Regions from separate parts of the Pseudomonas sp. R4-84 genome, predicted to be linked through region 1. Evidence: predicted binding sites of a transcription regulator. Region 1 holds the regulator's gene; each other region holds the start of a gene.

Region 1 (7,696 bases):
CCAGAACTTTGTCGCCGTAGGATTTCGCCGCGGAACCGAAGGTGATGTCTACGCAAGGCTTGTAGTTCAAGCGCTCATCGCCCGGCAGGATTTTCACCGCGCCACGGCCGTCGATCATCATCTGCTTGCCACCCGGTGCCAGCAGCGCCAGGCCTGGACGGAGGATGTCGCCATCCTCGGCTTCCTTGACGCTGATGCGGCACAGTTTGTCCAAACGTTCGGCGAACGCCTTGGTGAATGCGGCGGGCATGTGTTGGATCAGCACGATCGGAGCCGGGAAGTTCGCTGGCAGCTGGGTCAAGACCCGTTGCAGCGCAACCGGGCCGCCCGTGGACGTGCCGATGGCGACCAGTTTATAGGCCTTGCGCTTGGGCGCTGGCGACGACGGGCTGGCGGGCGCCGGGCGAGCGGGCGCCGGCGCAGGAGCACTGCGAACCGGCGCCGAACTGAAGCTGCTCGACGCAGAAGGCGCAGGCGTTGGTGCTGGCGCAGCAGCCGGCACTGACGCCGGTGCGCTGTAGGCACTGACGCGGCGGTTACTGCGGGAAATACTGTGGACCTTCTCACATAGCAACTGGCGGACCTTGTCCGGGTTGCGCGAGATGTCTTCAAAGTTCTTTGGCAGGAAGTCCACCGCCCCGGCATCCAGCGCATCGAGGGTGACTCGGGCGCCTTCATGGGTCAGGGACGAGAACATCAAAACCGGGGTCGGACAGCGTTGCATGATATGCCGCACTGCCGTGATGCCGTCCATCATCGGCATCTCGTAGTCCATGGTGATCACGTCCGGCTTGAGCGCCAGGGCCTGATCGATCGCCTCTTTGCCATTGGTCGCCGTACCGACGACTTGAATGCTCGTGTCCGCTGAAAGAATTTCCGAGACGCGGCGGCGGAAAAACCCCGAATCGTCCACCACCAGGACTTTAACTACCATAAACACTCCGTTAGACAAGGCGCGGCGTCGGGCCGCGCCCCTCCAGAATCAAATACGCCGAGCGGCGTAGCGCTTGAGCATGCTAGGCACATCGAGGATCAACGCGATGCGGCCGTCGCCGGTGATGGTGGCGCCGGACATGCCCGGGGTGCCCTGGAGCATCTTGCCCAACGGCTTGATGACCACTTCTTCCTGGCCCACCAACTGGTCGACGACGAAGCCGATCCGCTGGGTGCCCACCGAAAGGATCACCACATGGCCTTCGCCCTGCTCCACATGAGCGGCAGAGCTGACCAGCCAGCGCTTGAGGTAGAACAGCGGCAGTGCCTTGTCCCGTACGATGACCACTTCCTGGCCATCGACGACGTTGGTGCGCGACAGGTCGAGGTGGAAAATCTCGTTGACGTTGACCAGCGGGAAGGCGAACGCCTGGTTGCCCAGCATCACCATCAGGGTCGGCATGATCGCCAAGGTCAACGGGACCTTGATGACGATCTTCGAGCCCTGGCCCTTGGTCGAGTAAATGTTGATCGAACCGTTGAGCTGGGAAATCTTGGTTTTCACCACGTCCATGCCCACGCCACGACCCGACACATCGGAAATCTCGGTCTTGGTCGAGAAGCCCGGAGCGAAGATCAGGTTGTAGCACTCGGTGTCGCTCAGGCGATCGGCCGCGTCCTTGTCCATCACACCGCGTTTCACCGCAATGGAACGGAGCACGTTCGGGTCCATGCCCTTGCCGTCGTCGGAGATCGACAGCAGGATATGGTCGCCTTCCTGCTCGGCGGCCAGGATCACCTTGCCGCTGCGGACCTTGCCTGACGCTTCGCGCTCTTCCGGCGACTCGATGCCGTGGTCGACCGCGTTGCGCACCAAGTGGACCAGCGGGTCGGCCAGGGCCTCGACAAGGTTCTTGTCGAGGTCGGTCTCTTCACCCACCAGTTCCAGGTTGATTTCTTTCTTGAGCTGGCGAGCCAGGTCGCGAACCAGGCGCGGGAAGCGCCCGAAGACTTTCTTGATCGGCTGCATCCGGGTCTTCATGACCGCGGTTTGCAGGTCAGCCGTGACCACGTCGAGGTTCGACACGGCCTTGGACATGGCTTCGTCCTGGCTGTTGAGGCCCAGGCGCACCAGGCGGTTACGCACCAGCACCAGTTCGCCGACCATGTTCATGATCTCATCCAGCCGCGCGGTGTCGACGCGAACGGTGGTCTCGGCTTCGCTCGCCGGTTTTTCGGCGGGCGCGGCGGAAGGCGCGCGAGCCGGGGCTGGCGCCGCTGCGGCGGCAGGCTTCGGGGTTTCGGCTTTCGGTTCCGGCGCCTTGGCGGCCGGCTTCGGCGCGGCCTTGGCGGCGGGTGCAGCCGTGGCGGCAGCGGCAGGCGCGGCGGCGGCCGTGCCGACTTCGCTGAACTTGCCCTTGCCATGCAGCTCGTCGAGCAGCGATTCGAATTCGTGGTCGCTGATCAAGTCGCTTCCGGCTGCCGCTGCCACTGGTTTGGCCGGGGTCGGCGCCGAAGCGATGGCCGAATCCAACGCGTCGACGGCAAAGTTGCCCTTGCCATGCAACTGGTCGAGCAAGGCTTCGAATTCGTCGTCGGTAATGTCGGAGTCATCCCCCGCTGCCTTTGGCGCAGCCGGGGCCGCCGGCGCTACGACCGCATCGGGGGCGAACTGGCCCTTGCCATGCAGTTGGTCGAGCAGCGATTCGAACTCATCGTCGGTAATTTCATCGCTGGCAGCGGCATCGGCGGCTGGCGCAGCGGGCGCGGCCGGAGCCTCGGCTTCGGCCTTGACGGCGTTCAGCGAGTCCAGCAGCGATTCGAATTCATGATCGGTGATGTCGCCCGATTCTTGCGCAACCGGTTCTTCGACCACAGGCTCGGCAACGGGCATGGCCTCGTCAGCCGACTGCGGCTCGGCCAGGCGCGACAGCGCGGCGAGCAGCTCGGGGGTGGCCGGGGTGATCGGCGAGCGCTCGCGCACTTCGCTGAACATGCTGTTGACCGCATCCAGGGCCTCGAGCACCACGTCCATCAGTTCCGAGTCGACGCGACGCTCACCCTTGCGCAGGATGTCGAACACGTTCTCGGCAATGTGGCAGCACTCCACCAGCTCATTGAGCTGGAGGAAGCCGGCGCCTCCTTTTACAGTGTGGAAACCGCGAAAAATTGCATTGAGCAGATCCGCATCATCAGGTCGGCTTTCCAGCTCGACCAGCTGTTCGGATAGTTGCTCTAGAATCTCGCCGGCCTCAACCAGGAAATCCTGAAGGATCTCTTCATCGGCGCCGAAGCTCATTAATGGCTGCTCCTAAAATAGGGCTAAAACTTAGAATCCAAGGCTGGACAGCAAATCGTCCACATCGTCCTGACCGGACACAACGTCTTCTCTTTTATCGGCATGAATCTGCGGACCTTCACCCTGAGAGAGATGTTTTTGTGGATCTTTTTCGGCAAGCATCGCTTCACGGTCGTGTTCGATACCTGCAAAGCGGTCGACCTGGCTAGCCATCAACACCAGTTTGAGCAGGTTGCTTTCCACTTCGGTGACCAGTTGGGTCACACGCTTGATCACCTGGCCGGTCAGGTCTTGATAGTCCTGGGCCAGCAGAATGTCGTTGAGGTTGCTGGCCACGGCGCGATTCTCAGCGCTGCTGCGCGCCAGGAAACCGTCGACCCGACGGGCCAGCTCCCGGAACTCCTCGGCGCCGACTTCGCGACGCATGAACCGTCCCCAATCGGTGCTCAACGCCTGGGCTTCCTCGCTCAGGCCGTTGACCAGGGGCGTTGCGCTTTCCACCAGGTCCATGGTGCGGTTCGCTGCGGCTTCGGTCAGCTTGACCACATAACCCAGGCGCTCGGTGGCGTCGGTGATCTGCGAGACTTCCTCGGCCTGCGGCATGTTCGGATCGATCTGGAAATTGACGATCGCGCTGTGCAGTTCACGGGTGAGCTTGCCGACTTCCTGGTACAGACCGCGATCACGGGTCTGGTTGAGCTCATGAATCATTTGAACCGCATCGCCGAAGCGGCCCTTTTCAAGGCTGTCTACCAGTTCGCGGGCATGTTTTTTCAGGGTCGATTCGAAATCGCCCATTGAAGATTCGTTGTCCATAGCTCCCCCGTGGCGCCGTTAACCGATGCGTTCGAAGATTTTTTCGATCTTCTCTTTCAACGCCTGGGCCGTGAAGGGTTTGACCACATAGCCGTTCACACCGGCCTGGGCCGCTTCGATGATCTGCTCGCGCTTGGCTTCGGCAGTGACCATCAGCACCGGGAGGTGCTTGAGTTTTTCGTCGGCGCGCACGTGGCGCAGCAAGTCGATACCGGTCATGCCAGGCATGTTCCAGTCAGTCACCAGAAAGTCGATGCTCCCGCTGTTGAGGACCGGAATGGCGGTTGTGCCATCGTCGGCCTCGACCGTGTTGGTGAACCCGAGGTCACGCAACAGGTTTTTTATGATCCGCCGCATCGTTGAGAAGTCATCAACGATGAGGATTTTCATGTTCTTGTCCAATTCGACCTCCAAGCAGTCTTAAACGCGCCCAGCACCTGGACGCGCCATTTCAATCAATCCGGCACAACACTCGACAACGGTATGGAGCACAACGGATGGAGACTGGCCCGGCATACGCCATGCCAGCCCCGCTCGCAGCGTCCCCACACTGCTCGTCAGCGCGCTCGCCACTCCCCCAAACGCCCCCGCAAGCGGGCCGCGCACTGGCTATGTAACTGGCTGACCCGCGATTCGCTGACCCCCAGGACCTCACCGATTTCCTTGAGGTTCAGCTCTTCGTCGTAGTACAGCGCCAAGACCAGTCGCTCACGCTCCGGCAAATTGGCAATCGCATCCGCCAGGGCGCTCTGGAAACGTTCATCTTCCAGGTCGCGCGACGGCTCCATGTGAGCACTCGCGCCGTCCTCGTGCAGCCCTTCGTGTTCGCCGTCCTGCAACAGGTCGTCGAAACTGAACAGGCGACTGCCCAAGGTATCGTTCAAAATCCCGTAATAATCATCGAGACTCAACTGGAGTTCGGCCGCAACTTCGTGATCTTTAGCGTCTCGCCCGGTTTTCGCTTCAATCGCACGAATCGCGTCGCTGACCATGCGGGTGTTGCGATGCACCGAACGCGGCGCCCAGTCGCCCTTGCGGACCTCATCGAGCATCGCCCCGCGGATACGGATACCGGCGTATGTCTCGAAACTGGCGCCCTTGCTCGCGTCGTATTTATTCGACACTTCGAGCAGGCCGATCATGCCCGCCTGGATCAAGTCCTCGACCTGGACACTGGCCGGCAAACGCGCCAGCAAGTGGTAGGCGATGCGCTTGACCAGTGGCGCGTAACGCTCGATCAATTCGTACTGGGCGTCCCGTGCCGATTTTTTGTAGAGATGGTTGTAACCGCTGGCTGTCATAACACGGGCCCTGCTGTTTGTTGCACGAGACGCTCGACGAAAAATTCCAGATGCCCACGTGGGTTGGCCGGCAGCGGCCAGGTGTCGACCTTCTGGGCGATCGCCTTGAACGCCAGGGCGCATTTGGAACGAGGAAAAGCTTCATAAACGGCACGTTGCTTCTGGACAGCCTTGCGTACGCTTTCGTCGTAAGGCACTGCGCCGACGTATTGCAGGGCGACGTCCAGGAAGCGATCCGTGACCTTGGTCAACTTGGCGAACAGGTTGCGTCCTTCCTGTGGGCTTTGGGCCATGTTGGCCAGGACGCGAAAGCGGTTCATGCCATAGTCGCGGTTAAGCAGTTTGATCAGCGCGTAGGCGTCGGTGATCGACGTCGGTTCGTCGCAGACCACCAGCAACACTTCCTGGGCGGCGCGCACGAAACTGACCACCGAGTCACCGATACCGGCAGCCGTGTCAATCACCAGCACATCGAGGTTGTCACCGATGTCGCTGAAGGCCTGGATCAGGCCGGCGTGCTGCGCCGGGGTCAGGTGAACCATGCTCTGGGTGCCGGAGGCGGCCGGCACGATGCGAATCCCGCCGGGGCCTTGCAACAACACGTCGCGCAATTCACAGCGCCCTTCGATCACGTCCGCCAGCGTGCGCTTGGGTGTGAGCCCCAGCAGCACGTCAACGTTCGCCAGGCCCAGGTCGGCGTCCAGCAGCATGACCCGTCGGCCAAGCTCTGCCAGAGCCAGGGACAAGTTCACTGACACGTTAGTCTTCCCGACGCCACCTTTGCCGCCGGTCACCGCGATCACCTGTACGGGATGCATGCTGCCCATGTTCGTTCTTTACCTTGTCTTACTTAGACGGAGGCCACATTACTGGCTGCGCGTTCACATACGGAACAATGCATGGCAGACCATCGATGTAGGTACAAAAAATATTCATGAATACCTCAGCCAACCTGCTTGGTCGGGCTGTGGTAGATATCAGCGAACATGTCAGCCATGGCTTCTTCGCTGGGTTCTTCCTGCATTTGCACACTCACGGCACGACTGACCAGTTGATGACGGCGCGGCAGATGCAAATCATCCGGGATCCGCGGCCCGTCGGTCAGGTAGGCCACCGGTAGTTCATGACCGATCGCCAGGCTCAACACCTCGCCCAGGCTTGCCGTTTCGTCCAGCTTAGTCAGGATGCAGCCGGCCAGCCCGCAGCGTTTGTAACTGTGGTATGCGGCGGTTAGAACCTGTTTCTGGCTGGTGGTTGCCAACACGAGATAATTTTTTGACTTGATGCCACGCCCGGCCAGGCTTTCCAGCTGCATGCGCAGGGCCGGATCGCTGGCTTGCAGGCCGGCGGTGTCGATCAGTACGACGCGCTTGCGCATCAGCGGTTCCAGCGCCTGGGCCAGGGATTGGCCCGGATCCACATGGGTCACCGACACATTGAGGATCCGGCCCAAGGTCTTGAGTTGCTCCTGGGCACCGATGCGGAAACTGTCCATGCTCACCAGGGCGATACTCTGGGCGCCGTACTTGAGTACATAACGGGCCGCGAGCTTGGCCAGAGTGGTGGTCTTGCCCATGCCGGCCGGGCCGACCATGGCGATTACTCCGCCCTCTTCCAGTGGCTCGACTTCCGGCGTGGCGATCATCCGCGCCAGGTGCGCAAGCAGCATGCGCCAGGCCTGGCGAGGCTCGTCGATGTCGCTGATCAATGCCAGCAGGTCGCGCGCCAGCGGGCCGGACAGGCCAATGCGTTGCAGGCGACGCCACAGGTTGGCCTGGGCCGGACGGCTGCCTTGCAGTTGGTTCCAGGCCAGCGAGCCGAGCTGGACTTCCATCAGCTCGCGCAGGCTGTTGAGTTCGAAGCGCATCGAGTCCAGGGCACGGGGATCAACGCCCGCGGCTGCGGCAACGGGTGCCGGTGCCGGACGACGCGGTTCGGCCGGCGTCGGCTCGATCAGCGGTTCGGCAGCGGTCAGCGGCAGGCCTGCGGTCAATGGCTGGCCGGCGAACAATTGACGATTGGTGCCCGCGCTGGCCGAGCCTTCGCTGCTGCGCAGGCTCAACTCGGCCTGGGCGCTGGCGATGCGCGACTGAGTCTTGCGCAGCTCGTCCTCGAGCTCCATGTTCGGAACGCGAGGGGCCAGCGCCGACAATTTGTAGTCCAGGGCCGCCGTCAGCTCGACACCGCCGGCGATACGACGGTTGCCGATGATGGCTGCTTCAGCGCCCAGCTCGTCACGAACCAGTTTCATGGCCTGACGCATATCGGCGGCGAAAAAACGCTTCACTTGCATAAACCACTACCTCAGCCGTTGGGCCCTACTGTCGCAACGATGGTCACTTGCTTG
Region 2 (7,696 bases), 1.9 Mb from region 1:
TCAACACGGGGTCCAGGCCCGCCTTCACGCACAGGGCTTGGCTGTCCAGGCCCAGTGCATCGAGCTGTTTGCGCAGGGCGCGGGTCCAGCTGGCGAGGGAAGTGGGTTCGGTCATGACAATTGGCGCTTGCGGTCAACAGGTTGGCGTTTACGGCTACCACCCGATGGGACAACGCCCGGCAGGATGAGCACATCGTTAACAGAGGATGTAAGCCATGCACGGCACTTGCGCAAGCCCCGAGCGATTGAATGCACAACAGCGAGCCGCCCACATTCGCCAGGTTGTCCTGGGCCGAGGTGAGGAATTGCGTCGGCGCTACCCGATCCTGCAGCACCAGGACGCGCTGGGCGCAGGCATCCTGGCGTTCGCCCTGGCCGGGATGATCGGCTCGGCGCTGCTCTACATCAACGGTCACCTGGCCGGTTGGGCTTGCCTGCTGCTCAACGCGTTTTTCGCCTCGCTGACCCACGAGTTGGAACATGACCTGATCCACAGCATGTACTTCCGCAAGCAACGCATGCCCCATAACGTGATGATGGGTCTGGTGTGGCTGGCGCGGCCCAGCACCATCAACCCATGGATCCGCCGTCATCTGCACCTCAACCACCACAAAGTATCCGGCAGCGAAGCGGACCTGGAAGAGCGGGCGATTACCAACGGTGAGCCGTGGGGATTGGCGCGTTTGCTGATGGTGGGTGACAACGTGATGTCGGCGTTCATCCGCCTCCTGCGAGCCAAGACCTGGGCGCACAAGCGCAGCATCCTCAAGCGTACGCTGAAGGTGTACTTCCCACTGGCACTGCTGCATTGGGGCGCCTGGTACGTGTTCCTTGGTTTTCATGGGGCCAACGCTGTGGCCGGGCTACTGGGCGCTTCCATCGACTGGTCGGCCAATACCCTGGCGACGATGCACATCATCGACATCGCCGCCGTGGTGATCATCGGCCCGAATGTGCTGCGCACCTTTTGCCTGCATTTCATCAGTTCGAACATGCATTACTACGGCGACATCGAGCCGGGCAATGTCATCCAGCAGACCCAAGTGTTGAACCCCTGGTGGCTGTGGCCGTTGCAGGCGTTCTGCTTCAACTTCGGCAGCAGCCATGGCATTCATCATTTCGTGGTGAAGGAGCCGTTCTACATCCGGCAGATGACGGCGCCGGTGGCTCATGAGGTGATGCGGGAGATGGGCGTGCGGTTCAACGATTTCGGCACGTTCGGACGGGCGAATCGGTTTGCGGGTGAGGAAGGCGTTGTGAGGGAAGAGGCGAAGGCGGTTCAGGCCTGATCGCTCCTTTCATGAGCGAAGGTAAACCCGTGGCGAGGGAGCTTGCTCCCGCTGGGCTGCGTAGCAGCCCCAAAATCAGGGCCGCTATGCGACCCAGCGGGAGCAAGCTCCCTCGCCACGGGGAATGAATCAAGTCTGAAAGCAAGTCAGAACTGATAACTCACAGTAGCCGCCACATTGCGCTCTTCGCCCATGTAGCAGAAGTTCAGGCTGGCGCACGAGGCGACGTAGGTTTCGTTGGTCAGGTTGTTCGCGTTCAGGCGCACGTCCACGCCCTTCAAGCCGACCTTGCCCAGGTCGTACCCCACCGACGCATCGAACAACGTGTAGGACGGCACCTTCATGGTGTTCTCCGCATCGACCCAACTGTAGCCGACATAACGCACGCCGCCGCCCAGTCGCAAGCCATCGAGCGTGCCGCTGTCGAACTTGTAGTCCGCCCACACCGAGGCCATGTGGCGCGGGGCCTGGGTCGGTGAGTTGCCTTTGTTTTCGATGATGTTGGTCGGGGTGCTCAGAGTGCTGACCATCGACTTCGAATATTCGATGTCGGTGAAGGTGTAGCTGCCCAGCACTTTGAACTGCTCGGTCAACTGTACGTGCGCTTCCAGTTCCAGCCCTTGGGAACGAACGGCGCCGACGGCGCGATAGAAATTTTCCTGGGGCAGCTTGGTCGCGAGGTTTTCTTGATCGATGCGGAACAGCGAGGCGGTGTACAGATCATCGGTGCCTGGCGGTTGGTACTTCAAGCCCAATTCCCACTGCTTGCCGTCGGTGGGCGCCAGTGGATTGCCAGCGCTGTCGGCGTAGGAGTTGGGGTTGAACGACTCCGAGTAGCTGATGTACGGGGCCAGGCCGTTGTCGAACAGGTACAGCGCTCCGACGCGGCCGGTGAGCTTGGTGCGCTTGTCATTGATCTCGGTGCCTTCAGGGCGACCAGCTTCGGCGATGCGGTTTTCATCCGAAGTTTCGACCCAGTCCTGGCGCAGGCCCAGGGAGAAGCGCCACTTGTCCATTTCGATCAGGTCTTGCAGATAGACACCGGTTTGCTCCAGGCGTCGCACGTAGCTGGTCGCGCTGACGTTGGTGATCGCCGAGTTTCCGTAGACCGGGTCGAAGGCGTTGATCGGGGCGAGGCTGCCGCTGGTCCAGTCGACCACGGTCTTGCGCCGCTGGTAGTCCGCGCCCATCAGCACGGTGTGCTTGGTCGCGCCGGTGAAAAATTCGGCCTGCAGCATGTTGTCGACGATGAACGAATGCAGCTTTTCATCGGCGCCGGTGTAGTAACGGTTCAACTCGTTGCTGGTGGGGCTGGTCCAGCCGAAGGCATAGACCTGATTGTTGGTGACGTCGGAGTCCAGGTACCGGAAGTTTTGCCGGGCGGTGAAGACATCGTTGAAACGGTGTTCGAATTGATAACCGAACGACTGCTGATCACGTTCGTAAACGTCGACGCCGGGCTCGCCTTCGAAGAAATTTTCCGAGATCCGCCGACCGTTGCGCGGGTGCAGTGCGCCGTCGGCCGGTACGCCGCCATGGTAGCCGCCGTCGGGTTCGTGCTGCAGGTAGGCTTGCAGGGTCAGCGAGGTGTCCTCGGTGAAGTCGATGCTGAGGGTGGGCGCCAGGGTGAAGCGCTTTTCTTTGTTGTGATCGAACTGGGTATCGGAGGTGTCCGCCAGGCCGATCAGGCGATAGGCGATGCGTTTTTCATCGTCCACCGGCCCGCTGAAGTCGAAGCCCACGCCGCGCTGGCCCTGGGTGCCGACGGTGGCCTGGACCTGGTGGTAGGCCTCATAAAGCGGTTTTTTGCTGGTGAGCGCCACCAGGCCGCCCGGAGAACTGCGGCCATACAGCACCGACGACGGGCCCTTGAGGATGTCGACGCGCTCGAGAAAGTACGGGTCGACCTGCATGGAACTGTAGGTGCCGCTGTCGCCCATGGACTTGAGGCCGTCGAGGTAGATGTTATCCACCGAGCCGTCGTTGAAGCCGCGCATGGCCACGTAATCGTAGCGATGGGTCGCACCGTAGGGGTTGGTCAGCACGCCGGGGGTGTAGCGCATCGCCTGGGATACGGTCTGCGCGCCCTGGTCGTCCATTTGCTCGCGCGTCACCACCGATACGCTTTGTGAAGTCTCTCGCAGGGCGGTACTGGTCTTGGTCGCGACTTGGCTGTGGGTGGCGTTGTAGCCCGCCATGCTGCCCAAGGCGTTACCCAGGGCGAAGCCCTTGACGTCAGTGGTCGGCAGCGCCAGTGCACTGTCCCCGGCCTGGGCCTGCAATACGTAGCCGCTGCCTTCCTGGCCGACCGCAATCAGCCCCGAACCGCTGAGCAACTGGTCCAAGGCCTGGTCCGCCGAGTAGTCACCTTTGAGCCCTGGCGACTGGCGGCCAGCGGTTTGCTCGGGGGTGCTCGCCAGGGTAATCCCGGCCTGGCGCGCGAACTGATTCAGCACCTCGTTCAACGGGCCTGCCGCGATGTTGTAGCTCTGACGGCTGGCCGTGACGCCGTCCTGCGCGGCGACAGCGAGCATCGGCACGGCGCTGACGCCCAGCGCGGTGCTCAGCAGTGCGGCGTGGACGGCTTGGCGCAAAGGGCTGGTTTGCGAGGAACAGCCGAAGGAGGTCTTGAGGGTTACGCGCTCAGTCATTTTGGGTTTCCGTTGGAGTCGCTGAAGGCAGATAAGCGTTGCTTACTGTCCTAGCCGGACGCCCTCGCAAAACCCGCCAAAAAAAATCAGGCCGCACGTTCCACCGTGACCCACCAGCGGGTTCGATAATGCAGCTGCACGGGCAGCGTGCGGGGGAGCACGGCGAGCATTTTGTCGATGTCATCCAGGCGGAAGACTCCGGACAAGCGCAGGTCCGCGGCCGAGGCGGCGCATCTCAGACAGCCCCGGCGGTAGCGGCCGACCTCGTTGAGGAAGTCTTCCAGGCGCATGTTGCGCGTCACGATCAAGCCGTCCGCCCAGGCGCCGGCGTCCATGTCCAGGGGCGGCGCCAGGGTCGCTGTCGATGAACTGACGAGGTAGCTTTGCCCTGCCTCCACGTGGATCGGCGCGCCCTCGCTGTTGCGATGTGAGCGAATGGCGACCCGGCCGCTGGTGACGCTCAGGCGCGTGCAGCCGCTGTCCTGGCGCACGACGAAGCGCCCTTCCAGTCCTTCGAACAGACCCTCGCGGCTTTTCACCAGCAGCGGGCGTCCTGGGTCTCGGCCACAGGTGACCATGATTTCGCCGCGGGTCAACGTGATCAGACGCTGGCTGGCGGTATAGTCGAGGTCGGCGGCGCTGCGGGTGTTGAGTTCAAGTCGTGTACCGTCCGGCAATTGGAAACCGCGTCGTTCGCCCGTGGCAGTGGCGAAGTCGGCACGCCACGGCTGCCAGCCTAGGTCCTTGCCCAGCCATGCGGCGGCGCCCACCACGGCGACGCCGGACAACAATTTCAGGGCCTGGCGTCGACCGAGGCGCTGGGCGCTGGCCTCCAGGGTGTCGAGGGCAATATGAGCACTGGGCACGGCGCGCAGGTTGGAGGTGAGTTCGCTGTGCAGCGATTGCACCCGTTGCCAAGCCAATTCGTGATCGTGATGGGCGATGCGCCAGGCGTCGCACTGTTGGCGAAGGATCGGATTGGCGGCATGGTTGCGCAGGCGCAGCAGCCAATGGATCGCTTGCTTGACCACCAGTTGCGAAGGACCTCGACCGCGCGATGGCGGGTCGATCGGCTCAATCTTCATAGCGCAGCACGTAGCAGTGATACAGCGCATCGGCGACGTACCGCTCCACCGACCGAAGCGAGATGCCCATTTGCTCGGCGATCTGCTTGTGGGTCATGCCGTCACACTGTGCAAGCAGGAACGCCCTGCGTACTTTCGGCTTGAGGCCGTCGAGCATGCGGGAAATGCCCTCCAGCAGTTCGAGGATCAGGGCTTGGGCTTCGGCACTTGGGATCTGGGCCTGCGGCAGATGCGCGATGGTTTCGAGGTAGGCGCGTTCGATTTCTTCCCGGCGCCAGTGATCGATCACCAAGCCCTGCGCGATGGTGCGCAGGAAGGCGCGCGGTGCCGTGAGTTCCAGGCGTTCGGTGCGTTGCAGCAGGCGCACGAAGGTGTCCTGGGCCAGGTCAGCCGCATCGGCGGCGTTGCCCAGTCGGTGGCGCAGCCATGTGTGGAGCCAGCCGTGATGGCTGCAATAAAGCGCCTGTACTGCTAACTGGGGGGAGGACATGAGCGCAATAGCCTGATATCACAAATGATAATAGGTCGCATTGTCATAAGCGTTCATCAAATTTGCAACCACCGTTCGACGCAGGCTGTGTGATGTTGGCAATCATCTCGTCGGACAATTGAACAAGGGCCTAATCTTTTCCACGGGTTGGCCGACAGAAGGGTATGCGTGCACCAAAATGGAGCGGATCCAATCTCCAGCTCTTGCGGCTACATGGAACTGCCAACCGGAATGCACCCCCATCCCCTGCATAAGAAGTCCCTCCATGAATCTTAAGTTCAGCCACAAAATCCTCTTGGCCGCCTCAGGTGTGGTGGTGTTGGCTTTTGCCCTGTTCACGCTCTACAACGATTACCTGCAACGCAATACCATCGGTCGCAGCCTGGAATCCTCCATCGAGCAATCCGGTGACCTGACGGCCAGCAGCATCCAGAACTGGATGAGCGGGCGGGTGCTGGTGTTGGAAAACCTGGCTCAGAACATTGCGCACCAAGGGGCGGGCGCCGATTTGCCAGGGCTCGTGGACCAGCCGGCGTTGACCTCGAACTTCCAGTTCACCTACGTGGGCCAGAACACCGGCGTGTTCACTCAGCGACCTGACGCGAAGATGCCCGACGGTTACGACCCGCGTCAGCGCCCTTGGTACAAACAGGCCGTGGCCGCCGATAAAACCATGCTGACCCCACCCTACGCGGCGGCAGTGGGCGGCCTGGTGGTGACCATTGCCCTGCCGGTCAAGCACAACGGTGAATTGTTGGGCGTGGTGGGCGGTGACCTGAGCCTGGAAACCCTCGTGAAAATCATCAACTCCGTGGACTTTGGCGGGATCGGTCATGCGTTTTTGGTCAGCGGCGACGGCCAGGTCATCGTCAGCCCAGACAAAGACCAGGTAATGAAAAACCTCAAGGACATCTACCCCGGCACCTCTGTGCGCATCGGCAAGGGCATCCAGGAAGTCGAGCTGAACGGGGAGGACCGCATCCTTTCGTTCACCCCGGTGGCAGGTTTGCCGGGCGCCGAGTGGTATATCGGCCTGTCGATCGACAAGGCCAAGGCCTACGCACCGCTGAGCCATTTCCGTACGTCTGCGTTGATTGCGATGTTCATTGCAGTGGCTGCGATTGCGTTGCTGCTGAGTCTGCTCATCCAGGTGTTGATGCGCCCGCTCACCACCATGGGCCGCGCCATGCAGGACATCGCCCAGGGTGAAGGCGACCTGACCCGGCGCCTCGTGGTGCAGGGCAAGGACGAATTCGCGGTATTGGGAGGGTCGTTCAACCAGTTCGTGGAACGTATCCACGCGTCGATCGCCGAAGTGTCTTCCGCCACGCGTCAGGTGCATGACCTGTCGCAACGGGTGATGACGTCTTCCAACGCCTCCCTGGTTGGATCGGATGAGCAGAGCGCGCGCACCAATAGCGTGGCCGCCGCGATCAATCAGTTGGGCGCCGCGACCCAGGAAATCGCCCGTAACGCCGCCGATGCCTCGCAACACGCCAGTGGCGCCAGCGAGCAAGCGGACGATGGTCGTCAGGTGGTGGAAAAAACCATCCAGGCGATGACCGAGCTGTCACAGAAAATCAGCCTGTCGTGCACCCAGATCGAAACCCTGAACGCCAGCACCGACAACATCGGGCACATCCTGGATGTGATCAAGGGCATCTCCCAGCAAACCAACTTGCTAGCCTTGAACGCCGCCATCGAAGCGGCCCGTGCCGGTGAAGCCGGACGTGGTTTTGCGGTGGTGGCCGATGAAGTGCGCAACCTGGCGCATCGCACCCAGGAGTCGGCTGAAGAGATTCACAAGATGATCACCTCGCTGCAAGTCGGCTCCCGTGAAGCGGTGACCACGATGAACGCGAGCCAGGCTTCCAGCGAGGAGAGCGTGGAAGTGGCGAACCAGGCCGGCTTGCGCTTGGTCAGCGTGACCCAGCGCATCGGCGAGATCGACGGCATGAACCAATCCGTGGCCGCCGCGACCGAGCAACAGACAGCCGTGGTGGAGACCCTCAACATGGACGTCACGCACATCAATACGTTGAACCAGCAAAGCGTCGCCAACCTCAACGAAACCCTGAAGGATTGCGATGCCTTGTCGCAGCAGGCCAATCGATTGAAGCAACTGGTGGACAGCTTCAAGATCTGACGGACCCGATCCCCCGTGGCGAGGGAGCTTGCTCC
Region 3 (7,696 bases), 1.4 Mb from region 1:
CCTGGATGATTTCGGCACCGGATTCTCCTCGTTCGTGCACCTCAACAGCCTGCCCATCGCCCTGCTCAAGATCGACAAGAGCTTCGTCGGCGGCATGGAGCAGCGCGAAGAGAACCGCAAGCTGGTCCACGCGATGATCAACCTGGCCCATAACCTCAACCTCGAGGTGGTGGCTGAAGGCGTCGAGACCCGCGAGCAACTGGAGTTGCTGCGCGGTTTCGGATGCGACCAGGTGCAGGGGTTCCTGATCAGCAAGCCGTTGCCGCTGGCGGAGTTGGTTGAATACCTGATGTCCGAGGGTGATCAGCAGTCGATGCTGGAAATCAGCTAACCCAAAACCCGGTGGGAGCGAGCTCCCACAAGGGGCTTTGTTTCATTTGGCCTGGATCGCTTCGAAACCTTGCTGTCCCGGCTCGCTGCGAATCATCCGCTTCATCTTCCACTCGAACGCCAACGTCAGGCTCACCGCCGCGCAGGCCAGGCCCAGGGCGAGGCCCCACCAGACACCGGTCGGGCCCCAATGCAAATGGAACGCCATCCACCACGCCGCCGGCGCGCCGATCAACCAATAGCAAGCCAGGCCCACCAGGAACGTGGTCTTGGCGTCTTTCAATCCGCGGATGCAACCCATCGCAATGGTTTGAGTGCCGTCGAACAGCTCGAACCACGCCGCCACGGCCAACAGGCTCACCGCCAGGTCGATGACCGCCCGGAACGCCGGGTCCTCATGGTCCAGGAACAGGCCGATCAATTGATTCGGCAGCAGCCAGAACACCATGGCGAACGCCAGCATGGCGGCCGCGCCAAAACCAATCCCGACCCTCCCGGCCAGGCGCGCCATGAGCAATTGCCCGGCACCGTAATGCTGGCCGATACGCATGGTGATGGCGTAGGACATGCCCGCCGGAACCATGAAGGCCACCGAGACGATTTGCAGCGCGATCTGGTGGGCCGCCAGCGGCGTGCTGCCCATGGTGCCCATGCACAGGGCGGCGAATGCGAACAGGCCGACTTCCACCGCGTAAGTGCCACCAATCGGCAAGCCCAGTCGCCACAGTTCCTTGAGGTATTGGCGATTGGGTCGCGACAGGCCGGCAAGCAATGGATAAGCGCGGTAGGCCGAGTGCCGATGAATGTGCCAGGCCAGCGTCAGGGCCATGCAGTTGGCGACGATGGCCGTGACCAGGCCGATCCCCATCAGGCCGAGCTTCGGCAGGCCGAACATGCCGGTGATGAGCGCATAGTTGAGAAGGAAGTTGGCCACCGTGCCGCCGAGGCTGATCACCATCACCGGCGTGGCCCGCCCGATGGCGCTGGTAAAGCCACGCAGGGCCATGAAACTCAGGTAACCGGGCAGGGCGAACGGCAGTGCCAGCAAAAATTGCCCGGCAGAGAGCACGTTGGTTTCGGTCTGGCCGAACATCAACAGCACCGGCTTGAGATTCCACAACAGCAGGCCCGCCACCAGCGCCATCAACCAGGCCAGCCATAATCCGGCCTGGGTCAGCCGGGTGGCGCCTTCGATGTCGCCCGCGCCCTGGCGGATCGCTACCAGGGTGCCCACCGCCGCGATCACGCCGATGCAGAAAATCGATACGAATGAATAGCTCGCCGCCCCGAGCCCGCCGCCTGCCAGGGCTTCGGGGCTCAGGCGAGCCATCATCAGGGTGTCCGTCAGCACCATCAGCATGTGCGCCAACTGCGAAGCAATCAACGGTCCCGCCAGGCGCAGGATGGCCCAGAGTTCGGTACGCACAGGATGCCGCATGATCATCACACTCCATGTTCCAGCAAGGCAGTAAGACGAAGATTCTCGGCCCTCCCGCCGGATTGCACAAAAGGATAAAAAAGATCGCTGGCATGATTAAAACTCATGCTGGATGGGTTTCTGGTAGGGTTTGCAAACCACGCCATGGAGCTTTTGCGATGTCTCGCCGTCTTCCTCCGCTTTATGCGCTACGGGCATTCGAAGCCGCGGCGCGCTACAGCTCGTTTACCCGCGCCGCCGAGGAGCTGTCGATCACCCAGAGCGCCGTCAGCCGGCACATTCGCACACTGGAAGATCACTTTGCCTGTCGACTGTTCCAGCGCAGCGGGCGCAACCTGCAACTGACCGAGTCGGCGCGCCTGCTGCTGCCGGGCGTGCGGGAGGGCTTCATGGCGCTGGAGCGGGCTTGCCACACATTGCACGGAGAAGACGGCATCCTGCGGATGAAGGCGCCATCGACCCTGACCATGCGCTGGCTGCTGGCGCGCCTGAGCCGCTTTCGCCATCTGCAACCGGGCAACGAAGTGCAGCTGACAAGCGCCTGGATGGACATCGACTCGGTGGATTTCAATACCGAGCCTTTCGATTGCGCAGTCCTGCTGGGCAATGGGCATTTCCCTGCGGACTGGGAGGCCAGCCTGCTGTTTCCCGAGGAGTTGATACCGGTCGGCGCTCCGAACCTGCTCAATGACCAACCCTGGGATGTGGCGCGATTGGCCAAGGCCGAGCTATTGCATCCCACTCCGGATCGCCGCGACTGGCGCAATTGGCTGCAGCGCATGGGCTTGGCGGACAAAGTCTCGCTCAGGGGCGGTCAGGTGTTCGATACCCTGGAACTGGGCATGATCGCGGCCGCGCGCGGCTACGGCGTATCCATGGGCGATTTGTTGATGGTGGCCGAGGACGTTGCCCAGGGGCGCTTGAGCCTGCCATGGCCAACCGCTGTCGCCAGCGGCGAGCATTACTACCTGGTCTGGCCGAAAACCCGGCCCGGGGGTGAACGTTTGCGCCGGCTCAGCGACTTTCTCCAGAGCGAGGTGAAGGCCATGCAACTACCTGAGGTCAAGCGCCTGGGCTGAAACGTTGCAGTCGCCGTGCTAGCCACTTGGTATTATTCCTTCCAAAGCCCTCAAGTATTCGGCGTTACGGCCGAAGGTGAACATAGAACCTTCGTTCAGAAAGGGCCAATACCTACCTCATCGAATCAGATGCCGAGCGTGCGATGTGATCAAGATGATCCAGTCTCTCGGCCAGGAGCCGTCATGTCTCAACCTCGTGCCCGGATCGCCTCACAGCTAGGCCTTGCCCTTGCCGTGATACTGGCGGTCGTGATCTCCGGCAGTACTGTCTTTGCCTTGCGTTCGCTTGACGCTGCAAACCTTTCTACCCGTGAAGAGCATCTCGCGAGCGAAGCGCGACTGATGGCCGATCAGCTCAACACGTTCCACAGCACGTTGCGCGAAAGCACCCAACGGCTGGCGGGTCTGTTCGAAAAGCGTTTCAGCGCCGGTTTGAGCGTGCATCCGGACCAGCCGGTGACGGTGGCGGGCGTTCAGACGCCTGGCTTGAGCCTTGGCAGCGAAGTGTTGAACAACAATTTCAAGGAAGTGGATGATTTCAAGACGATGACCGCCGGCGTGGCCACGGTATTCGTGCGCAGCGGCGACGATTTTGTCCGCGTCAGTACATCCGTCAGCAAACAGGACGGTACGCGCGCCATCGGTACTGTGCTCGACCGCGCCGGACCGGCCTACGGCCCGGTGATCAGCGGCCAAAGCTACATTGGCCGGGCGTTGCTGTTCGGGCGCTTCTACATGTCGCAGTACACGCCTGTACGTGATGGCAGCGGCAAGATCATTGCCGTGTTGTACGTAGGATTCGATTACACCGATGCGCAGAATGCGCAGTTCGAAAACCTCAAGCGCTTCCGAATCGGACAGACCGGTTCGCTGGCGTTATTGGACGAGCAGAACAAATGGTTGGTGCCGCCGGCCGGCGTGCAGGCGCTGGACCGTGCTACCGCGGCCATCACAGCGTTGGTCAAGAAGCCTGGCAAGGGTGCTTTCTGGGACGACACCGCGGAGGAGTTCTATAGCGTTGCCGTGCCGTTCGAGGGCGGGCCCTGGTCGGTCGTGGCGAGCATGCCGAAAACCGAGATCAACGCAGTGACCTGGAACGTCGGTACGCAACTGGCGATCGGCAGTTTGCTGGCGATGTTGCTGGCGGTCGGTGCGGCGGTATGGCTGTTGCGCAGCAAACTGGCTCCCCTCGGTGACTTGGTGCGTCAGGCCGAAGCCTTGGGCGCCGGCGACCTGAGCGTGCGCCTGAATGTGTCGAGCCACGACGAGATCGGCCAACTGGCCCGTGCGTTCAACCAGATGAGCCAAGCCTTGTCGACCATGGTCGAGCACATTCGCAAAGCCTCCCAAGAGGTCAACAGCCGTGCCCAGGCGCTCTCCGGATTGTCCAGTGGCGCCTATGAAGGGATGGAGCAACAGTCCGGCGAGATCACCAGCATGGCCGGGGCGGTGGAAGAATTCAGCGCCACCTCCCTGAACATCGCCGACAACATGGGCAATACCGAGCGCCTGGCCCAGGACAATGCCCAACAGACTCGCATCGGCCGTACCTCGATGGACGAAGCGTCATCGTCCCTGGAACAGATCGCGGGCGCCTTGAACAGCACTGCAACGGTCATCAACACGCTGGGCCAGCGCTCCCAGGAGATCGGTGGCATTGTCGGTGTGATCACTTCGATCGCCGAGCAAACCAACCTGCTGGCGTTGAACGCCGCCATCGAAGCTGCACGGGCGGGCGAGCAGGGTCGTGGTTTTGCCGTGGTAGCTGACGAGGTTCGGAGCCTGGCCTCGCGCACTCGCCAGGCCACTGACGAAATTTCCGGCATGATCAACAGCATCCAGCAGGAAACCGGCAACGCCATCAGCACCATGGAGAAGGGCAACCTGCTCATGCAGGAAGGCTTGTCGCGTAACGCCAACGTGGCCTCGGCCCTGGCGCGTATCGATGAGCAAAGCCGCTCGGCCGGCCAGCAATTCGCCGCGATCACTACGGCTACGCAGGAGCAAAGCAGCACCGCGACCCTGCTCAGCAGCAACCTGCAGAGTATTGCCATGGCCAACAGCGAACAGCGCGAAGTGGTTTCGAACCTGGCGATCACCGCCAAGGAACTGGAAAAACTGGCGCAGGACCTTCGCAAAGAAGTCGATCGGTTCCGCTGAGACCGTCCCCTCACGAGCAAGCCAACCCAATCCCGTGGCGAGGGAGCTTGCTCCCGCGGGCCTGCACAGCAGGCCCGTGCCTTTTCAGGCAGACCTTATCGTCGCGTCTTGCGACTGCTGCGCAGTCGAGCGGGAGCAAGCTCCCCCGTCACGGGTTCTAGGCTGCCTAGGCAAAAAATCACCGCGAGCAAGCTCGTTTCCCGCAAAAAATCTCCAATCTGTAGCCGTGTAGTTTTTCAGGTAGTTGCTGTTTTTTGGCTTGCTGAAACGTTTCTTCAAGTCTATAAAAACCGCACAACTCCAACAAAAGGCCGTCTCCATGAATTCCCTAAGACTCTTCGTTGCCCTCGGCGCCTTGGGCGTAGCTTCCCATGCGATGGCGTGGGATTACGTACTGCTCGACACCGATAAAGCCGCCCAACCCTGGCGAATCACCAGTCAACAACTGGGCGTGAAAACCGATAAGCCGTTTTCCGTGACGATGCGCACCCTCCACGGGGGGCGTCAGGAAGGCGTGAGCATTGTCGACATCGACAACGGCACTCTGAAGCTGTCAGTCGTCCCGACCCGTGGCATGAACGTGCTTCAAGCCTCGGTCGGCGATGTGCGTATGGGCTGGGATTCGCCGGTCAAAGAAGTGGTCAATCCAGCATTCATCGAACTCAACGGCCGAGGTGGCCTGGGCTGGCTCGAAGGCTTCAATGAGTTGGTGACCCGCTGCGGCTTTGAGTGGGTCGGCCACCCCGGCATCGACAACGGTGAACTGCTGACCTTGCATGGGCGCGCCGCGAATATTCCGGCGAACAAAGTCACCTTGCACATCGATGAAAAGCCACCTTACGCCATCACCCTGCGAGGCGAGTTGAAGGAGCAGGCGTTCAAGAAGGTTGACTTCTCGGTCCAGACTGAATTGGTCACCGAGCCCGGCAGCGTGACCTTTTCCCTCAACGACACGCTGACCAACAATGGCGACTATCCGAAGGAATACCAGGCGCTCTATCACAGCAATTTCAGCACGCCATTCCTGGAGCAGGGGGCCCGCTTCGCCGCCCCGGTCAAACAGGTTTCGCCGTTCAACGACAAGGCCAAGGGCGACCTGAAGGATTGGACCACCTATCGAGCTCCCACCAAGGACTACGATGAAACCGTTTACAACGTCGTGCCTTACGCCGACGCCAAGGGCGATACGCTGACCGTCCTGCACAACAAGGCCGGTAGCCTCGGCGTTTCCGTGGGCTTCAATACCGGGACGCTTCCGGTGTTTTCCCTGTGGAAAAACACCGATACCCAAGGCCAGGGCTACGTGACCGGCTTGGAGCCAGGTACCAGTTTTTCCTATAACCGCCGCTACCAGCGTCCGCTGGGCCTGGTGCCCAGCATCGCACCGAAAGAGCGCAAGCAATTCCAGATCCACTACAGTCTTCTGGCGGACAAGGGGGCCGTGGACAAAGCCCTCAAGCGCATCGATGACATCCAGGGCGATCGAAAGGCCGAGGTGCGAGAAACACCGCTGGTGGACCTGAGCAAGCCGTGACCTGTTTCATGGCGTTGCGGGCCGGTATTGCAAGGCTTCGGCCAGGTGCTCGCGGCTGATCCGTTCCAACTGCTGAAGGTCGGCCAGCGTGCGGGCGACCTTCAGCAAGCGGTGGGCGGCTCGCAGCGACAGGGTCAGTCGTTCGCAGGCGGTTTCCAGCCACGCCTCGTCGGTCGAGGACAGTTTGCAATGGCGGCGCAGCCCCGGTAGATCGAGGAATGCGTTGGCACAGCCTTGGCGGGTTTGCTGGCGTTCCCGGGCTTCGGCCACCCGCTCGGCCGCGGTGGCGGTGTCGTCACCCGGTTCGCCTTTGGGATTGAGCGCCGTGGCTTCCCGCGCCACGGTCAGGTGCAGGTCGATGCGGTCGAGCAAGGGGCCGGACAGCTTGTTGCGATAGCGCTGCACCATGTCCGGTGTGCACGAGCAGCGGCCGCTGGGCTCGCCAAGGTATCCACAGGGGCAGGGGTTCATGGCCGCTACCAACTGGAAGCGGGCCGGGAAGCGCACGCGATCGCGGGCGCGCGAAACCACGATATGCCCCGACTCCAAGGGCTCCCTCAGGACTTCCAATACCTTGCGATCAAACTCTGGAAGCTCGTCCAGGAACAGCACGCCGTGGTGGGCGAGGGTGATTTCCCCCGGTTGCGGCTTGGAGCCTCCACCCACCAGGGCAGGGCCGGACGCCGAATGGTGTGGCTGGCGGAACGGCCGTTGCGGCCAATGGCTCAAGGGCACGCAACTGGCAACCGACTGTATAGCCGCGACCTCCAGGGCCTCGCTTTCGGCCAGCGGTGGCAGCAACCCCGGCAAACGACTCGCCAGCAGCGTCTTGCCCGTACCGGGTGGGCCACTGAACAACAGGTTGTGAGCTCCCGCTGCCGCGATCAGCAAGGCGCGCTTGGCTCCGGCTTGACCTTGTACTTCGCTGAGGTCGGGATAGGGCTTGCTGGCCGAGAGCAGCCCGTTGGACACAAAAGGCTCGACTGGGGCGTGGCCGTTGAAATGCGCCACTGCTTCGAGCAGATGGTCCACGGCGATCACCTTCAGCCCCGACGCCAGGCAAGCTTCCTCGGCGTTGGCCCGGGGTACCAACAGCATGCGTCCAGCCTTGCGTGCCGCCAGCGCCGCGGGGAGCACGCCGCGTACCGGTCTCAC
Region 4 (7,696 bases), 600 kb from region 1:
GACGTTTTTTTCAAGATGCCGCCGTCGTGCGAGCGGCATCGTTTTCAAGGAAAGCTGAATGACTCAAAGACATGTAATCAACGCTTCGGTAAGCCCCAAGGGCAGCCTGGAGACTTTGTCCCAGCGCGAAGTGCAGCAACTGAGCGAAGCCGGTTCCGGCAGCATCTACGATCTTTTCCGCCAGTGCGCCCTGGCGATTCTCAACACCGGCGCCCATGTCGATAACGCCAAGACCATCCTGGAAGCCTACAAGGACTTCGAGATCCGCATCCACCAACAGGACCGTGGTGTACGCCTGGAGCTGCTGAACGCGCCGGCCGATGCGTTCGTCGACGGCGAGATGATCGCCAGCACCCGGGAAATGCTCTTCAGCGCCCTGCGCGACATCGTCTACACCGAGAACGAGCTGGACAGCCAGCGCATCGACCTGAGCTCGTCACAGGGTATCAGCGACTACGTGTTCCACCTGCTGCGCAACGCCCGCACCTTGCGCCCTGGAGTGGAACCGAAAATCGTCGTGTGCTGGGGTGGCCACTCGATCAACACCGAAGAATACAAGTACACCAAGAAAGTCGGCCACGAACTGGGCCTGCGCAGCCTGGACATCTGCACCGGCTGCGGTCCCGGCGTGATGAAAGGCCCGATGAAAGGCGCCACCATCGCCCACGCCAAGCAGCGCATCCAGGGTGGCCGCTACCTGGGCCTGACGGAGCCGGGCATCATTGCCGCGGAGGCACCGAACCCGATCGTCAATGAACTGGTGATCCTGCCGGATATCGAAAAGCGTCTGGAAGCCTTCGTGCGCGTCGGCCACGGCATCATCATCTTCCCGGGCGGCGCCGGTACGGCGGAAGAATTTCTCTACCTGCTGGGCATTCTCATGCACCCGGCCAACCAGGACCTGCCGTTCCCGGTGATCCTCACCGGGCCTAAAAGCGCTACGCCGTATTTCGAGCAGTTGCACGCGTTCGTCGGCGCGACCTTGGGCGAAGCCGCGCAGAAGCACTACCAGATCATCATCGACGACCCGGCCGAAGTGGCGCGGCAGATGACCCAGGGGCTCAAAGAAGTGAAGCAGTTCCGCCGCGAGCGCAACGACGCCTTTCATTTCAACTGGCTGCTGAAAATCGACGAAGGTTTCCAACGCCCGTTCGACCCTACCCACGCCAACATGGCCAGCCTGGGCTTGAGCCGCGACCTGCCCTCCCACGAACTGGCCGCCAACCTGCGCCGGGCATTTTCGGGGATCGTGGCCGGGAACGTGAAGGACAAGGGCATCCGCCTGATCGAAGAACACGGCCCGTACGAGATCCATGGTGATCCCGCGATCATGGAACCGCTGGATCGCCTGCTCCAGGCCTTTGTCGCGCAACACCGGATGAAACTGCCGGGCGGCGCGGCGTATGTGCCGTGCTATCGGGTAGTGACCTGATCCCGAAATCGCTGAGGTTAAAAATGTGGGAGCGAGCTCGCTCCCACAGGGGCTAGCGTTGGTTTGAGACGCGTATCAATCCATCGTCCACCACAATGCTCAGCCCACGGTAATCCGCGATCTGCGAATGCACCGTCACCACCGGGTGCGTATGCGTGGCCGTCACTACCATCACGTCCATGCCCGCCGCCTCGCCAGCCTTGATTCCGGCTTCTGCGTCCTCGAACACCAGGCATTCCCGCGGAGCAACTTGCAAGCGTTGTGCGGCCAATAGGTAGCACGCTGGATTCGGCTTGCCGGCGCTCACGTCCTCGGCGGTCACCATCACGTCGGGGAGCGGAATCCCGGCCGCTTCCATGCGACGCAAAGCCAAGGCCATCGGCGCCGAGGTGACAATCGCCCATTGCGTCGGCGGCAGGCTCTTGAGAAAGCCCAGCGCACCGGGCACCTCGACCACCCCTTCCACGTCCTCGATTTCTTCGATGGTGAGCTGCGCGGCCTCGGCCTGGGCATCCACTCCTGGCAGGTTCTGGCGGGCAACGGTGTCGACGGCGCGCACGCCATGGATAGTCGGCAGGAATTTAGCCACGTCCAGGCCATGGCGCATGGCCCAGCGGGTCCAGATCCGCTCGGTGGCGGCGACGGAATTGAGCAGCGTGCCGTCCATGTCGAAGAGGAAGGCACGGTAGGCGACGGTGGGGAGTTCTGCGGACATCGGGATCCTCGTAAATCGGAAAAGGTGACTAACCCTGTGGGAGCGAGCTTGCCCCCCAAGGGTTCCATGTCGGGCCGGTTACACCAACCGCTCGATCCGCTGGTGCTGCCAGACCCGTTTGTAATACAGCGTCTGCAGCAACAGCATGCTCAGGTAAGCCACCGGAAACGCCATCCACACCCCTTGCAGGCCGAAGTGTGCGTCCAGCAGGTAGGCGACCGGAACTTGCACGCCGATGATGCAGAAAATCGAGATCGCCACCGGCATCAGCACCGTGCCGCTGGCGCGCATGATGCCACCGATGATGGCCTGGAAGCCGAACACCAAAAGGCTCCATAGCATGATGTGCAACAGGTGCTCGGCCTGGACCCGCGCCGCCGGGTCGGTGATGAACAGGCCCAGCAACCAGCGGGACAACAGGTACCCCAGCAGCACCAGCCCACCGGTCAACCAGACGTTGATCAGCATCCCGGTGCGCAGGATCGGCCCCAGGCGTTCCAGGCGTCCGGCGCCGATGGCCTGGGCGCCGAGGATCGACGCGGTGATGGCAATCGACAGCGCCGGGAACTGCACGTAACTGACAATCTGCGTCACCGCGCCATAGGCGGCCGTGGCTTGGGACCCGTGGCGATTGACCAGGGCCAGGATGACCAACTCCGATAGCGAGATCACCACCATCTGCAATCCGGTGGGCAGGCCGATGCGCAGCACTTTGCCGAGGATATCCCTGTCCAGGCGCATCGCCGCGAACAGCGCCCGATCCGGCGCCAAGGCATGGGCCCGTCGATTCAGGCGCCACGCCAGCATCGCCATCGCCGACGCGGTGCCCACCAGCCCCGCCAGCGCCGCGCTCTGGATGCCCATCTGCGGCAACCCCAGCCAGCCCCGGATCAACGCCGGCGTCAGCGCCATCCCAACGCTGGTGGACACCAGCAACGCCAGCAACGGCGAAACGGTATCGCTGACACCACGCAATAGCTGGGTGAAAAGCACAAACACCAGCAGCATCGGGAGGATCCACATCATCACCCGCGCATACGACACCGCATCCTCCAGCACGTCGGCGGGCGTTCCGAGGCCTTGCAGCCCCTCGCGGGCAAAAACACTGCCGAGGATTGCCGCCGTCAGTCCGATGATTGTCCCCAGCAGCAGCGTCGAGCCGGCAATCGCCTTCACGGTTCCCGTCTCGCCGGCGCCGTAGGCCTGCCCGATCAAGACCCCTGCCCCCGCGCCCAGGCCAATCACCAACGCGATGAAGAAAAACACGATGGGAAACATCCCCGACACCGCCGCCAGGGCCTGGGTGCCGAGCATTTGGCCGATGTAGATGCTATTGAGCGTACCGGACATCGATTGCAGGAAATTGGACAAGACCATGGGGGCCAAGAACAGCAGGTAGGTTTTCCAGAGAGGCTGGGTGGGCATGAGGGCTCGATGGCAGGTTCGAAAACTGGTGCGGGTAATTTAGCTCAATCCTTTCATTGTGTTTCACAGAATGATCTGACGAACACTGTTGAGGTTCATCGTGATTTCTTCCACAGGTCAGGCCACCTCGACATTTCCAGGATCTCGTCTATTCTGCGATAGCAATGTGCCACTTTTTTTCCAAAACCGGACGACTGGTCCTCAAGACCGGGTCGACTTTGCAGATAACCAGTTATTCGCAAATATCCTGTCAGCAATACTGTTCAAGGACCGAACCATGATGTCGTATTCCCACGACCATTCCCTTGCCACATCCCAGACGCACACCTCCTGGCACGCCTTGATCGTTGCCATCATCGCCGGCGCAGGGCTGCTGGTACTCAATGGCACGAGCGCTCAAAACATCGGTTTCAGTGCTGTGCTTCTGGTCCTTGGCGTGGGTGCCGGTATCTGGGGCGCGCGCTCGCAGCGCCTGCAATTGGACAAGGTGGCCGCAGCGGCCATCGCCCATCATGAACTGCAAGCCGCCGACCATGGCGCTCACAAAAGCAGCGCGCAACTCAACGAAGTGATCCTCGGCGCGATGCCGATCTGGGCCAAGCAAGTCGAAAGCTCACGGCAGCAGACAGAAACCGCGATCGTCTCGTTGACCAGCCGCTTCACCGGCATTTCCTCGCGTCTCGAAGAAACCGTACAAGCCTCGCAACTGGCCGCTGGCGAGTTGGCGGGCAGTGGTGGTGGCGGTGCCGTCCAGGTGCTGGCGCAGAGCGAAGGCGAACTGGTGAAGGTGATCGATTCGCTGAAGTGCACCCAGGCCAGCCGTGATGAAACCTTGGCCCAAGTGCGCAACCTGACGGCCTACACTGGCGAGTTGCGGACCATGGCCGCGGATGTCGCTGCGATTGCCGCCCAGACCAACCTGCTGGCCCTCAACGCCGCCATCGAAGCCGCCCGCGCAGGCGAAGCCGGACGCGGTTTTGCGGTAGTGGCAGATGCCGTGCGGGCCCTGTCGAGCAAGTCCAGCGAGACCGGCCAACAGATGTCGGCCAAGGTCGATGTCATCAACACCGCCATCACCCAATTGGTGCAGGCGGCTTCCAGCGGCGCCGACCAGGACAGCCAGTCCGTGGCCGTGTCCGAAGGCAGCATCCAACGCGTGCTCGAACGCTTCCAGAGCGTCACCGGCCGCCTCGCCGATTCGGCCGACATGTTGCAACGGGAGAGTTTCGGTATTCGAGACGAACTCACCCAAGTGCTGGTCAGCCTGCAATTCCAGGATCGGGTCAGCCAGATCCTCAGCCACGTGCGCGACAACATCGAGGACCTGCATGTGCACATGCAGCAAGCCAGCCAGTCGCCCGAACAGGCCATCTCCATCGACGCCCGCCAATGGCTGGCGCGCATGGAAACCACCTACGCCACCGACGAGCAACGCCGCAACCATCACGGCGACTCGGCCGCGCAACAGACTTCACAGGAAATAACCTTCTTTTAGGAGCCCCTCATGGCGAAAAATGTATTGGTTGTCGACGACTCCGCGAGCGTTCGGCAGGTCGTCGGCATCGCGTTGAAAAGTGCCGGCTACGACGTGATCGAGGCCAGCGATGGCAAGGATGCACTGGGCAAGCTCAACGGCCAGAAAGTGCACCTGATCATAAGCGACGTGAACATGCCGAACATGGACGGCATCACCTTCGTCAAGGAGGTCAAGAAACTGGCCAGCTACAAGTTCACGCCGATCATCATGCTCACCACCGAGTCCCAGGAATCGAAGAAGCAAGAGGGCCAGGCCGCAGGCGCCAAGGCCTGGGTGGTCAAGCCGTTCCAGCCAGCGCAGATGCTGGCGGCGGTGTCCAAGCTGATTCTTCCCTGATGGCTGGAGGCTTCAATGCCGCTGCTGTACGAAGTAGAAAATGACACCGCGCAGGTGCAGATCGACGGCGAGCTGACGATCTACACCGCCGCCGACCTGGCCGCGCAATTGCTGCCACGGTTGGGGGCCACGCCCGCCATGGTGCTGGACCTGTCGCAGATCACCGATATGGATGGCGCCGGCCTGCAATTGCTGCTGATGGTTCAGCGCGAGGCGCCCAAGGCCGGGACCCAACTGACGGTGGCCGACCCAAGCAAAGCCGTCACCGAAACACTGGCGCTGTGCAACCTGGTTGCGTAGTCCCTTTGCAACACGTCGGACACGACAAAGGATATGAGCGTGAGCATCAATCTCGATCAGGCACAACAAACCTTCATCGTCGAGGCCCGTGAACAACTGCAGGCGATGGAAGAATCGTTGCTGCAATTGGAAAACGACCCCGGCGACGATGACGCCATCGGCGCGATCTTCCGAGCGGCCCATACGATCAAAGGGTCGGCTGGACTGTTCGGCCTGGAGCCGATCGTCAGCTTTACCCACATCGTCGAGGACGTGCTCGATCGCCTGCGCGAGGGCAGCGTCGCGGTGGACCCTGGCTTGATCGCGGTGCTGCTCAAGTCCGGCGACCACATGCTCGAATTGATCGACGTGGTCGCCAACCAGGGCTCGACGTTGCAGCCCCCTGCCCTGGCGCGGGAAATGGAACTGTGCCAGCTCCTGCAGGAGTACCAGGCGCCCCCGACCGCGACCGAACCGGATCGGGAAACCCAAGCCGAGCCAACCGGCTCAGCCGAAGCGTGCCTCTGGCACATCTCCCTGCGCTTCGGCCAGGACGTGTTCCGCAACGGCATGGACCCCTTGTCGTTCCTGCGCTACTTGCAGACCCTGGGTGAAATCGTCGACATCACCACGCTCACCGAGGCGATGCCGGCCATCGACACCTGGGATGCTGAATCCTGCTACCTGGGCTTCGACATCGCGTTCCGCTCCGCCGCCGGTTATACCGCGATCAATGAAGTGTTCGATTTCGTCCGGGAAGACTGTGCGATCGAAATCGTCGCCCAAGACGTCGAGGCCCAGGCAAGCATCGGCGAGGTCGCGACATCCCAGGCACAGAGCGACGAAAGCACCGCCATGGTCACCACGGGCGAGCTGATGCCGGACCAACGCAAGACCCCGCGCATGCCTGCCCAGGTCGCGCCTGAAAAGCAGGCCGTGGTCAGTGACAGTAAAACCAAGGACGGCGCGTACGTCCGGGTCAATGCCGACAAGCTCGACGAACTGATCAACCTGGTCGGTGAATTGGTGATCGCCAGCGCCGGCGCCAGCCTGTTGGCCCGTAACTGCCAGAACGACCCATTGCAGGAAGCCACCTCGTCGGTATCCGGGCTGGTGGAGGAGATTCTCGACGGCGCCTTGCGCCTGCGCATGATCCCCATCGGCGAGACCTTCAACCGCTTTCGTCGGGTGGTGCGCGATGTCAGCCAGGAGCTCGACAAAGACATCGATCTGATCATCAGCGGCGCGGAAACCGAGCTGGACAAGACCGTGGTGGAAAAGATCGGCGACCCGCTGATGCACCTGTTGCGCAACGCCATGGACCATGGCATCGAAACCGCTGAGGCGCGGCTGGCGGCAGGCAAACCGGCCAAGGGGCATTTGCACCTCAACGCTTACCACGACTCGGGCAGCATCGTGCTGGAAATCGCCGACGACGGCGCCGGCCTGAACCGCGACCGCATCCTGGAAAAAGCCCACGAACGTGGGCTGATCGCAGCGGGCGCGAACCTGACCGACCAGGAAATCTACAACCTTATTTTCGAACCGGGCTTTTCCACCGCCCAGGCCGTCACCAACCTGTCCGGGCGCGGCGTGGGCATGGACGTGGTCAAGCGCAACATCACGCTGCTGCGCGGCACGGTCGACCTGGACAGCCAGCCGGGCAAGGGCACCGTGGTGCGCATCCGACTGCCGCTGACCCTGGCGATCATCAACGGATTCCTGGTCGGCATCGGCCAGTCCACCTATGTCATTCCGCTGGACATGGTCCAGGAATGCATCGAGCTGAGCGAAGACGATGGCATCGCCAGCCGCGAACAAGGCTACCTCGACCTGCGGGGCGAGGTGCTGCCATTGGTGTACTTGCGCGATCACTTTCATCACGAAGGTCCGGCCTCGCGCCGGCAGAACGTGGTGGTGGTGCGCTACGCCGAACTCAAGGCCGGGCTGGTGGTGGATGACCTGTTGGGTG

What was found. The regulator FliA, encoded in region 1, starts transcription of late flagellar genes. The targets are predictions, from matches to a motif close to CTAAAGTTTNNNNNNNNNNNGCCGNTAA.
Region 2: M1D68_RS24470 (methyl-accepting chemotaxis protein) is a predicted target of FliA. The motif match lies at 5,646-5,673, and genes of this name have one in related genera.
Region 3: M1D68_RS00815 (methyl-accepting chemotaxis protein) is a predicted target of FliA. The motif match lies at 2,897-2,924, and genes of this name have one in related genera.
Region 4: M1D68_RS10395 (methyl-accepting chemotaxis protein) is a predicted target of FliA. The motif match lies at 3,773-3,800, and genes of this name have one in related genera.

What each region holds. Positions count from the first base shown of each region.
Region 1 is NZ_CP096390.1:1,632,521-1,640,216, reverse strand. Features, by position in the region: gene M1D68_RS07705 (protein-glutamate methylesterase/protein-glutamine glutaminase) at 1-934, opposite strand, end outside; gene M1D68_RS07700 (chemotaxis protein CheA) at 983-3,232, opposite strand; gene M1D68_RS07695 (protein phosphatase CheZ) at 3,263-4,048, opposite strand; gene M1D68_RS07690 (chemotaxis response regulator CheY) at 4,067-4,438, opposite strand; gene fliA (RNA polymerase sigma factor FliA) at 4,606-5,349, opposite strand; gene fleN (flagellar synthesis regulator FleN) at 5,346-6,176, opposite strand; gene flhF (flagellar biosynthesis protein FlhF) at 6,293-7,642, opposite strand; gene flhA (flagellar biosynthesis protein FlhA) at 7,654-7,696, opposite strand, start outside.
Region 2 is NZ_CP096390.1:5,423,005-5,430,700, reverse strand. Features, by position in the region: gene M1D68_RS24495 (AraC family transcriptional regulator) at 1-115, opposite strand, end outside; gene M1D68_RS24490 (fatty acid desaturase) at 216-1,289, shown strand; gene M1D68_RS24485 (TonB-dependent siderophore receptor) at 1,436-3,940, opposite strand; gene M1D68_RS24480 (FecR domain-containing protein) at 4,027-5,025, opposite strand; gene M1D68_RS24475 (sigma-70 family RNA polymerase sigma factor) at 5,015-5,515, opposite strand; gene M1D68_RS24470 (methyl-accepting chemotaxis protein) at 5,781-7,661, shown strand.
Region 3 is NZ_CP096390.1:191,512-199,207, forward strand. Features, by position in the region: gene M1D68_RS00800 (putative bifunctional diguanylate cyclase/phosphodiesterase) at 1-331, shown strand, start outside; gene M1D68_RS00805 (NorM family multidrug efflux MATE transporter) at 374-1,774, opposite strand; gene M1D68_RS00810 (LysR substrate-binding domain-containing protein) at 1,927-2,847, shown strand; gene M1D68_RS00815 (methyl-accepting chemotaxis protein) at 3,031-5,007, shown strand; gene M1D68_RS00820 (aldose 1-epimerase family protein) at 5,327-6,541, shown strand; gene M1D68_RS00825 (YifB family Mg chelatase-like AAA ATPase) at 6,548-7,696, opposite strand, start outside.
Region 4 is NZ_CP096390.1:2,235,788-2,243,483, reverse strand. Features, by position in the region: gene ppnN (nucleotide 5'-monophosphate nucleosidase PpnN) at 59-1,432, shown strand; gene M1D68_RS10405 (HAD family hydrolase) at 1,485-2,147, opposite strand; gene M1D68_RS10400 (MATE family efflux transporter) at 2,226-3,572, opposite strand; gene M1D68_RS10395 (methyl-accepting chemotaxis protein) at 3,850-5,067, shown strand; gene M1D68_RS10390 (response regulator) at 5,077-5,445, shown strand; gene M1D68_RS10385 (STAS domain-containing protein) at 5,461-5,745, shown strand; gene M1D68_RS10380 (chemotaxis protein CheA) at 5,785-7,696, shown strand, end outside.